One region of the Vibrio sp. 10N.261.46.E11 genome, then DNA from elsewhere that is predicted to be linked to it. Evidence: riboswitches for the same ligand, from Rfam matches in the RefSeq annotation. Region 1 holds a riboswitch; the other holds the start of a gene.
What was found. A riboswitch is a leader RNA that binds a small molecule or an ion and turns the genes downstream of it on or off. The one in region 1 is predicted to bind cobalamin.
Positions count from the first base shown of each region.

Region 2: linked by a shared signal. The riboswitch ahead of AB4407_RS11365 (cobalt-precorrin-5B (C(1))-methyltransferase) and the one ahead of AB4407_RS19570 (TonB-dependent receptor domain-containing protein) in region 1 are both predicted to bind cobalamin.

Region 1 is NZ_JBFRQW010000075.1:1,817-6,030, reverse strand. It holds gene trmA (tRNA (uridine(54)-C5)-methyltransferase TrmA) at 34-1,143, opposite strand; cobalamin riboswitch at 1,298-1,501, shown strand; gene AB4407_RS19570 (TonB-dependent receptor domain-containing protein) at 1,541-3,415, shown strand; gene AB4407_RS19565 (ATPase) at 3,464-4,129, shown strand; gene murI (glutamate racemase) at 4,190-4,214, shown strand, end outside.
Region 2 is NZ_JBFRQW010000033.1:46,482-50,695, forward strand. It holds gene cbiE (precorrin-6y C5,15-methyltransferase (decarboxylating) subunit CbiE) at 1-392, opposite strand, end outside; gene AB4407_RS11360 (precorrin-8X methylmutase) at 385-1,047, opposite strand; gene AB4407_RS11365 (cobalt-precorrin-5B (C(1))-methyltransferase) at 1,068-2,240, opposite strand; cobalamin riboswitch at 2,329-2,522, opposite strand; gene AB4407_RS11370 (phosphoglycerate mutase family protein) at 2,486-2,950, opposite strand; gene AB4407_RS11375 (FecCD family ABC transporter permease) at 2,940-3,965, opposite strand; gene AB4407_RS11380 (ABC transporter substrate-binding protein) at 3,952-4,214, opposite strand, start outside.

The DNA.
Region 1 (4,214 bases):
TCTGCTGCTTAGCTTCGACTTAGAGAGCGAGGTTTACGCTTTACGCTCTAGGAACACACCTGCTTCCATATGGTGGGTGTAAGGGAACTGGTCAAATAGAGCAAAACGAGTGATATCGTGTGTTTCGCTTAGAATGTCTAGGTTCTCTTTCAATGTCTCAGGGTTACAAGAGATGTACATGATGCGCTCGTAGCCTTGAACCATCTTACAAGTATCAACATCCATACCTGAACGCGGTGGATCAACAAAGATAGTGTTGCAATTGTAGCTCTTAAGATCGATGTTCGCTTGCTGTAGACGACGGAATTCACGCTTGCCTTCCATTGCTACGGTAAAATCTTCCGCAGACATGCGGATGATCTGCACATTTTCAATCTTGTTGGCTGCGATGTTGTATTGCGCAGATTCTACTGACGGCTTCGCCAGTTCTGTTGCCAGTACACGTTCGAAGTTCTGTGCCAGTGCTAGTGAGAAGTTACCGTTACCACAGTAAAGTTCAAGTAAGTCGCCTTTGCTGTCTTGAGTGCAGTCGACAGCCCATTCCAACATTTTCTCTGCTACTTTGCCGTTTGGTTGAGTAAAGCTGTTCTCAACTTGCTGGTAGATGTAGCTATCACCATTCACATCTAGCTTTTCAATGACGTAGTCGCGATCCAGTACGATTTTCATTTTACGCGCACGGCCAATCAGATTTAGGTTAAAACCTTCATCGTTCAATTGTTGTTTTAGCGCTTTAGCGTCTTGAATCCACTGCTCACCTAATTGGCGGTGGTAAAGCAGTGACACCAAAATCTCGCCGCTTAAAGTCGAAAGGAAGTCTACTTGGAATAGTTTGTGGCGCAGAGAGTGGTTGTCCTTCATTGCATCTGTTAATAGAGGCATTAGGTCGTTGATCAGGCGGCTAGCCGCAGGGAACTGGTCTACGCGGTATTTTTCTTTAGTTTCTTGATTGAACATGACGTAATACATATCGTCACCTTCATGCCACACGCGGAACTCTGCACGCATGCGGTAGTGTTGTTCTGGAGATTCATACACTTCCAGCTCAGGCACATTATATTCTGAGAACATTTCAGTAAGACGCTCAGTCTTTTCTGCCAGTTGTTCTTGGTAGCGTTGCGGGTTTACTTCTAAATTCGCCATTGTTATGCCTTTTGCTGTCGTGCTTTTAAATCAAGAGCGCAGATTTTATTCAATCACAGGCGCTTGTCCAGTGTTGAGGGCCATTCAGTCTAAATAGACGATGAAAACTATAGCTTATAACTATCTTAGACTAGACAAATGATTCATAGGTCAATACTATTTCCGGCAAGCTGGTGCCATGTGGATGTATAGATGGCTGAAGAGGGAATCTGGTGAAAATCCAGAACTGACGCGCAGCGGTAAAAGAGAACGAGTATTCATAGACACTGCAAATAGCATTTTGTGGGAAGTCGAATATTAGGTAACCATAAGGTTGTGCTCTTAAGTCCGAATACCTGCCAGCGGCCAAACCATAAAATGTGGTTTGGTAGGACTTTACGCGATTTAGGATCACAACATGAACAAATCCCTTTTAGCGGTTGCGGTAGCATCGCTGCTTTCACCTATCTCCAATTTACACGCACAAGAAGCATCTGCTGACGAAACCATGGTCGTTACGGCTAACCGTTTTGAGCAGTCTGTGGGTCAAGTTACAGCAACTGTCGATATTGTGACTAAAGAGCAAATTGATAACCTGCAAATCAAATCTCTAACGGAAGCTTTAGCATTATTACCTGGTGTGCAAGTAACGCAAAATGGCGGACGTGGACAAAACAGTTCAGTCTTTGTTCGCGGTACCTCATCGAATCAAAGCATTGTCCTCTATAACGGGGTGAGAATTGGTAGTGCGACAACTGGTAGTGCGAACTTCTCAGCTATTCCTCTAAGCGGCGTTGAACGTATCGAGTTAGTAAAAGGTGCTCGTGCTGCGGTATATGGTGCTGATGCAATAGGTGGTGTAATTAACATTATTACTTCATCAGGGGCTGATGTTGACTCTGGTACTGTTCAAGTTGGTGCTGGTACTGATAACTATCGCCAAGGCGCAGCTGGTGTGAGCTCTAAAGTTGGTCAGAACTCTTGGATCAATATGTCTGTAAACACTGAAGCGTCAGATGGTTTTGATGTCGTAGGCACTGGCCCGGCTCAACCTGATGAAGATGGCTATAGCCGTCAAGACTTAACGCTTGAGGTTGGGACAAACTTTTCACCTGAGTGGTCTGCCAAAGTGATGGGCTTCTATCATAAAGGCGTGACTGAATATGAAAGTTATAAGGACTTTTCAACAGGTAAGCTATCAGCTGATGAGCAAGAATCTATTCTTTTCAACTACGCAGCGCTTGTTGCATATAATGGTGAGAAGTATCGTTCATCTTTGTCTGTATCAACTAACCGCGACGATAGTAACAATAAAGGCGGTCAAGTTCCGGGTAGCCACTTAATCACTGATCGCCATGCTCTTAACTGGCTGAACTCTTATCAGTTATCTGAGATCTTTGTACTTAATGCAGGCGTTGACCTAACTAAAGACACCGTGGCTGATTCCAAAATTTGGAGCAGCAATAGTTACCAGAAATATGACGGTACTAGTCGTAAGAATAATGCAGTATTCGCTTCGGCTTTCTATGACAATTCAGGTCTGCAAATTGAAGCAAGTGTTCGTCATGATGACAACGAAGTCTATGGCGGAAAGTCGACATGGCAGCTAGGAACTGGTTATCTTGTTAATCAGAATTGGCGTTTGATTGCGTCTGGTGGTACTGCCTTTCGAGCTCCGACATACAATGACTTATTCTGGCCTGGCTATGGTAAGAGTGACTTGAAACCAGAAGAGTCTTTGAGTTTTGAGGCTGGATTTGAGTTCTTCTCTGACGTATCAGATATACGCGTTGTAGGTTATTCAAACAAAATTACTAATTTGGTAAGTTATCAGTCAAAAGGTGAAGCTTTAAAGAATTCTGATGCGACAATACGTGGTATTGAAGTAAGCTCGCAGTTTGAGACTGGCGTGATTTCACACTCAGTGTCGCTAGACTTCCTAGACCATAACAACAAAATCAATGTTGCTGGTTATGGTCAACCAGAAGACATTCAAGATAAAGAGCTGTCTCGTAGAGCAAACTTTGCAGCGAAATGGTTGGTCAGCTATGAACACAATGACTGGCGTGGTGATTTGAGCTATCAGTATCAAGGTAAACGCTATGACGATGCAAAAAATACGGTGGAACTTGAACCGTATAGCCTCGTGAACTTTACACTAGCTTACCAGTTGACCGAACAATGGAAACTACGAGCTAAAGTTGAAAACTTGTTTAATACTCAATACCAAACGGTGGATAAGTATGAAACGCAAGATCAAGCATACTACCTAAATGCTTCATACCAGTTCTAACTGGTATGCAAACCGCCTTCGGGCGGTTTTTTCTTATTGGATATATCAATGAAAAAGAAAGTCGTCATAAGTTGGTCGTCAGGTAAAGACTCTACGTTAACGTTAGAGCGCCTACTTGAAAGCACCGAGTATGAAGTTGTTGCTCTGTATACGACGTATGTTGGAGATGAAGTTCCTTTCCAGGTAACTCCTATTGAGGTAGTTGCAATGCAAGCTCGATTGGTCGGTTTACCATTAATCATGATTGAGCTACCGGAAGTCTTCCCAAGTAATGAGGTTTACCAAAGTACGATCGTCTCGGCACTTAAAAGTTCTGGCTTATCAATCGATGCGGTCGCGTTTGGAGATATGTTCTGTAATGGCATTGCCGATTACCGAAGAAGTTATATAGAGCCAGCTGGTTGGGAGTGTGTGTTTCCCCTAATGGGAGAGAGTAGTCAGGCACTTGCGAGTGAAATAATAGAGAGAGGAATCGAAACCTTTCTCGTCACGGTCGATAGCGATGCATTAGACATGAGTTATTGCGGGGAAGAATACACGTTGGAGCTAATCGGCAGTTTACCGAGCCACGTCGACCCTTGCGGCGAAGATGGTGAGTTCCATACTTTAGTCACGTCAGCGCCATGCTTTAAAGGAAAGCTTAAGATAGAGATGGAAAATGTAGAGCAGGGTGAGCGCTTTGTGCATCAACGCTACCGAGCTTGCATTATGTAGAGTGATGATTGGCGAAAACTAAGTGAAGGGGTATCATTGCAACGGAACTTATCACAGGTAATGGTTGTGTCGGAAAGCATACAAA
Region 2 (4,214 bases), on a different contig from region 1:
CATGCAATGCCGACTCGGCTGCAAGCGAGTTGCATTGAACAAGGGGAGGGAATAAAGCGTACTTCATCATTAGGCAGTTTTTTTAATAACGATTCGCCGATGCCAAAGAACAATGGGTCGCCAGAAGCTAATACGACGACGCCGCCTTCCTCGCATTCATCAAGCAACTTAGCGAACCAAGATTGATAGCCTTCTTGCATCGATAAGCGTTGACCTTTGAATTGGGGGAACCAATCCAATAGTCGGTCGTTACCTGCAACAACGCGTGCAGATTCAACTGCATTAACAGCTCGACTGGTTAGGCTTAAACACCCATCTTCGGGTACTCCGACTACCGTGATAGCCGATTGATAGCAATCGATAAGCTGAGAGTGAGTACTTACATTATTCATTTACTGACTCAGCAAGTAGGGCGTGAATAGTCGATACCACTAACGGGCTGCCACCTTTACGGCCTAGGCTGGCAATGTAAGGCACTGTGTTTTGTTCAGTTAATGCTTGCTTCGATTCATCTGCTTTTACAAAGCCAACAGGAATGCCAATGATCAATGCTGGTTTGGCTTCACCTGCCTCTATCATGCGCAATAGCTCAAGTAATGCGGTAGGCGCATTGCCTACACCTATGATAGAGCCGTCGAGTAGGCCGTTATCGCGGGCATAACGCATTGAGTGAATAGCACGTGTTTCTCCTGTCTCTTTGGCCGTGCTAATGACGTCTGGATGACTAATGAAGCACTGTGCTTTATTGCCGTAAGCGTTGAGGCGAGTTTGGTTTAAACCTGTCACGATCATGCTGACATCGGTAATGATGTTGGCACCGTTTTTTAAAGCGGTAATGGCAGACTCAATCGCGTTGTCGCTGAATTGATATAATTTAGCGTATTCAAAGTCACCCGTAGTATGAATGGCACGACGAACCACATTCCATTCACCTTGATTGAAGTTATGTCCCCCATGGAGAGTTTCTATTTCTTCATCGATGATAGAGAAAGAGTCACTTTCAATTTGACGGCCTTGCTTGGTCATTTGACGCATATCGTTAGTCATGGAGTTTTCCTTGTTCATGCTTATTCATCATGAAAGTGAGTGTTGGTATCACTTCCTTTTGAGCAGAGATGTTCTGCTAATAGATCGCCGTTGAAATCGATCAATTTGAATTCAATGCTGACGTGATGTTTGACATACACAGCAGCGTGCTCTGCAGCTTGTTTGCAGAGCAAGGTAAGAAAGTCGTAATTGGGAATCTCTTTGCCCGATTGGGCTTCTTTCCATGTGTCGAGTACGTGGCGGCCTGTGTTGGCTTGGCTAACCGCTTCGGAAAATTCACTCGGCGCGCCCGATTGAGTGGCGAGGTCGGCCAGCAATGAAAAGTCGATAGCTTTACCGGATACGTGAGTCATCATGTGCCCAGCGACCATCTTGCCGAGTTTGCCTATCATGGCGACGACGGTGATTTTGCTTACTTGATAACGTTTTGCTGCGCGCAGTCCGACCCCAACAAAATCACCCGCTTGGATAAAACACATCGAGTCATAACTTGGTAGCATGGCCATCGCTGATTTTTCGGTTCGAGATCCTGTCGTGAGAACCAAGTGGTTTTGGCCATTTTGTTTCGCTATTTGTACCGATTGACGCACAGATGCTGAAAACGCTGAAGTGGAGTAGGGTTTTACCGTTCCGCGTGTCCCGAGAATGGAAATACCACCGATTAAACCGAGTCTTGGCCCAATGGTTTCCTTGGCTCGCTCTTCTCCATCAGGGACGCAAATTTCCAGTAATATACCGACGTGTTTTTTCTGTTGACTGGTAGCTTGGTTCCATTCCAAAGTCACCATATCGAGAATGTTTTTTCGAGGAACGGGATTAATCGCCGCCTGACCGACGGGAAGTTCTAATCCGGGTAGAGTCACACGAGCTACGCCAACACCCCCATCGATGTGAAAACCGGGCTCTGAATGCCAACGGGCAATACTCTGAATATGGGCTTCGTGGGTACAATCAGGATCGTCCCCTGCATCTTTAACAATGCTGGCGGTCACCGCATCGTTGGATGTTTGGATAAACGCGACCTTAAACGTAGCGGGCTCACCATTAGGTAGAGTGATGGAGATATAGTCAGGCTTTTGTCCGGTTAATAGTGTTTGAACTGCCGCTCTGCTTGCTGCAGCTGCGCACGCTCCGGTGGTAAACCCACTGCGGAGATCGGACTTATTTTTGGATCGTTTAACTTTTGTGACCACAGTATTCTTCATCTACGTTTTAGGTATTGACGAATACAGAGCGTTCCCTTGTTAGACAAGGTATGGATGGTGTTGAGTTTTCCCGCTCGATATTCATATGTGTCCAGGTATTCTGACTTACGATGTTGAGGTTCTCATTGCGCTTTACTCCTTCCCAAGTCGTGTGACTCAGTGGCTTGTAAAGGGCTCATCGCTTACAGCTGCGGGTACAGTTCAGGAGTTACACCTGATTCCCTGATATGACGTTATACTTCGATATCTATCCTGAGGATTTCTCCGTTGTTTGGTGTTTCTATTATTTGCTTTGGTGTCCCTAAACTGGCTAATGTTTTTATCCAGTCACCATGTCCGAGCAGCAAAATAGGGTTCTCATTGTTGTGGTGACGAGAAACTCGTTGGATCCACTGAATCGCCATTGTTCTTCGTTGCTGTTCTGAATCGAACTCACTGAGCTCCATTTGAGAAATGACGGGCACTTTCAGGTAGCGTGCGATGGTTTTAGCACTGGAAATAGCACGGCCTAATTGACTGGTGTAAATAGCATTGAGAGTCAATGATTTTTGAGTTGCAAGATAACGACCGACGTTATGCATCTGTCGTTTGCCTTTCATTGTCAGAGGGCTATCCTGTTGATTCTGTGCTTTGCCTATTCGATTCCATTCGGTTTCGCCATGACGAATCGCAATGATGGTGAAGCGTTCAGCTTTCATTACTTTTCTCCATCAAAATGGAAACAATGAATAGTGCGCCAAACGCGGTGGTGACAACACCAAGAGGCAGTTCTTGAGGAGCAACCAAGGTTCTCGCCAAAATATCACTTAATAGCATAAGCAAAGCCCCAATCAGCCCTGAAGTGATGAGTAACTTTTTGTGCAATGGGCCGATGATTTTCTTCGCGATATGAGGAACCATCAAGCCAATAAATCCGACAACTCCGATGATAGAAACAAAACATGCAGTTGCAAAAGCGCAGACAATAAAGACACCGCTTTGCAGGCGTTTTGTGTCTACGCCCATGGTTTGTGCTACGTCGTCTCCGGCAAGTAAACAATCTAACTGGCGATGTTTTAATATACCTAGGACTATCAAGGCGATAAGTCCAGCAAGCACAATTAGCATATTGTCCCAGCGTGCGTTTCCTAGGCCTCCTAGCGACCAAAATAGGATCGAATGGGCTGCTCGTTGATCGCCGTGGAAGACTAAAAAATTGGTCAAAGCTGTAAATAAGAATGAGATAGCCAGCCCGGCTAAAACAATTTGAGAAGACGCTTGCCCATCTACTTTTCTGACTAGAAATAGCACAGCCGAAGCCGAGATGATTCCACCGATAAAAGCGGCGAGTGGAAGCGTCCAAATACCGATAGCGCTGCCAATTACGGTGATTACAAAGACTGCGCCCGTTGCGGCACCAGATGACAATCCAAAAATGAAGGGGTCGGCCAGATCATTTTTTGTCACGGTTTGTAATAACGCCCCAACAATACCTAACCCAGCACCGCAAATAATCGCGATGATTGTTCTTGGTAAGCGTAGGTGCAGTACCACTTGATCTATCGGAGAGTCGATCTGTTGATTCATCGCCGCTGAAAAAATCGTAACGACTTGTGCAAAAGATAGCTGAACGCTGCCTAAACTTAGAGAAAACATCGCTAAGAGGGCAAAAAAAGCACTGAATACACAGGTGTTCAGTACGGTTCGGTTTAGGTTAGTGCTAAGACTTGTCATGGATTTCTTGGATGCGCTGTGCCAGTTTTTCAATTGCAGCTATGTTTGCTGGGCCAGGAGTAATTTCCTCATAACGCAGAGGAAGGTATTGGGTCGTCTTTACCGCTGTGGTCAGCTTCATCGCTGGGTGCTGCTCCAAAAAGGCTTGCATGCCTTTAGCGCCTGTCCCATTTTGATAATCGAGAAGAATAATGACATCAGGGTTATGCATCGCAACTGACTCCCATGATGTGGTTCCCCAACTGATAT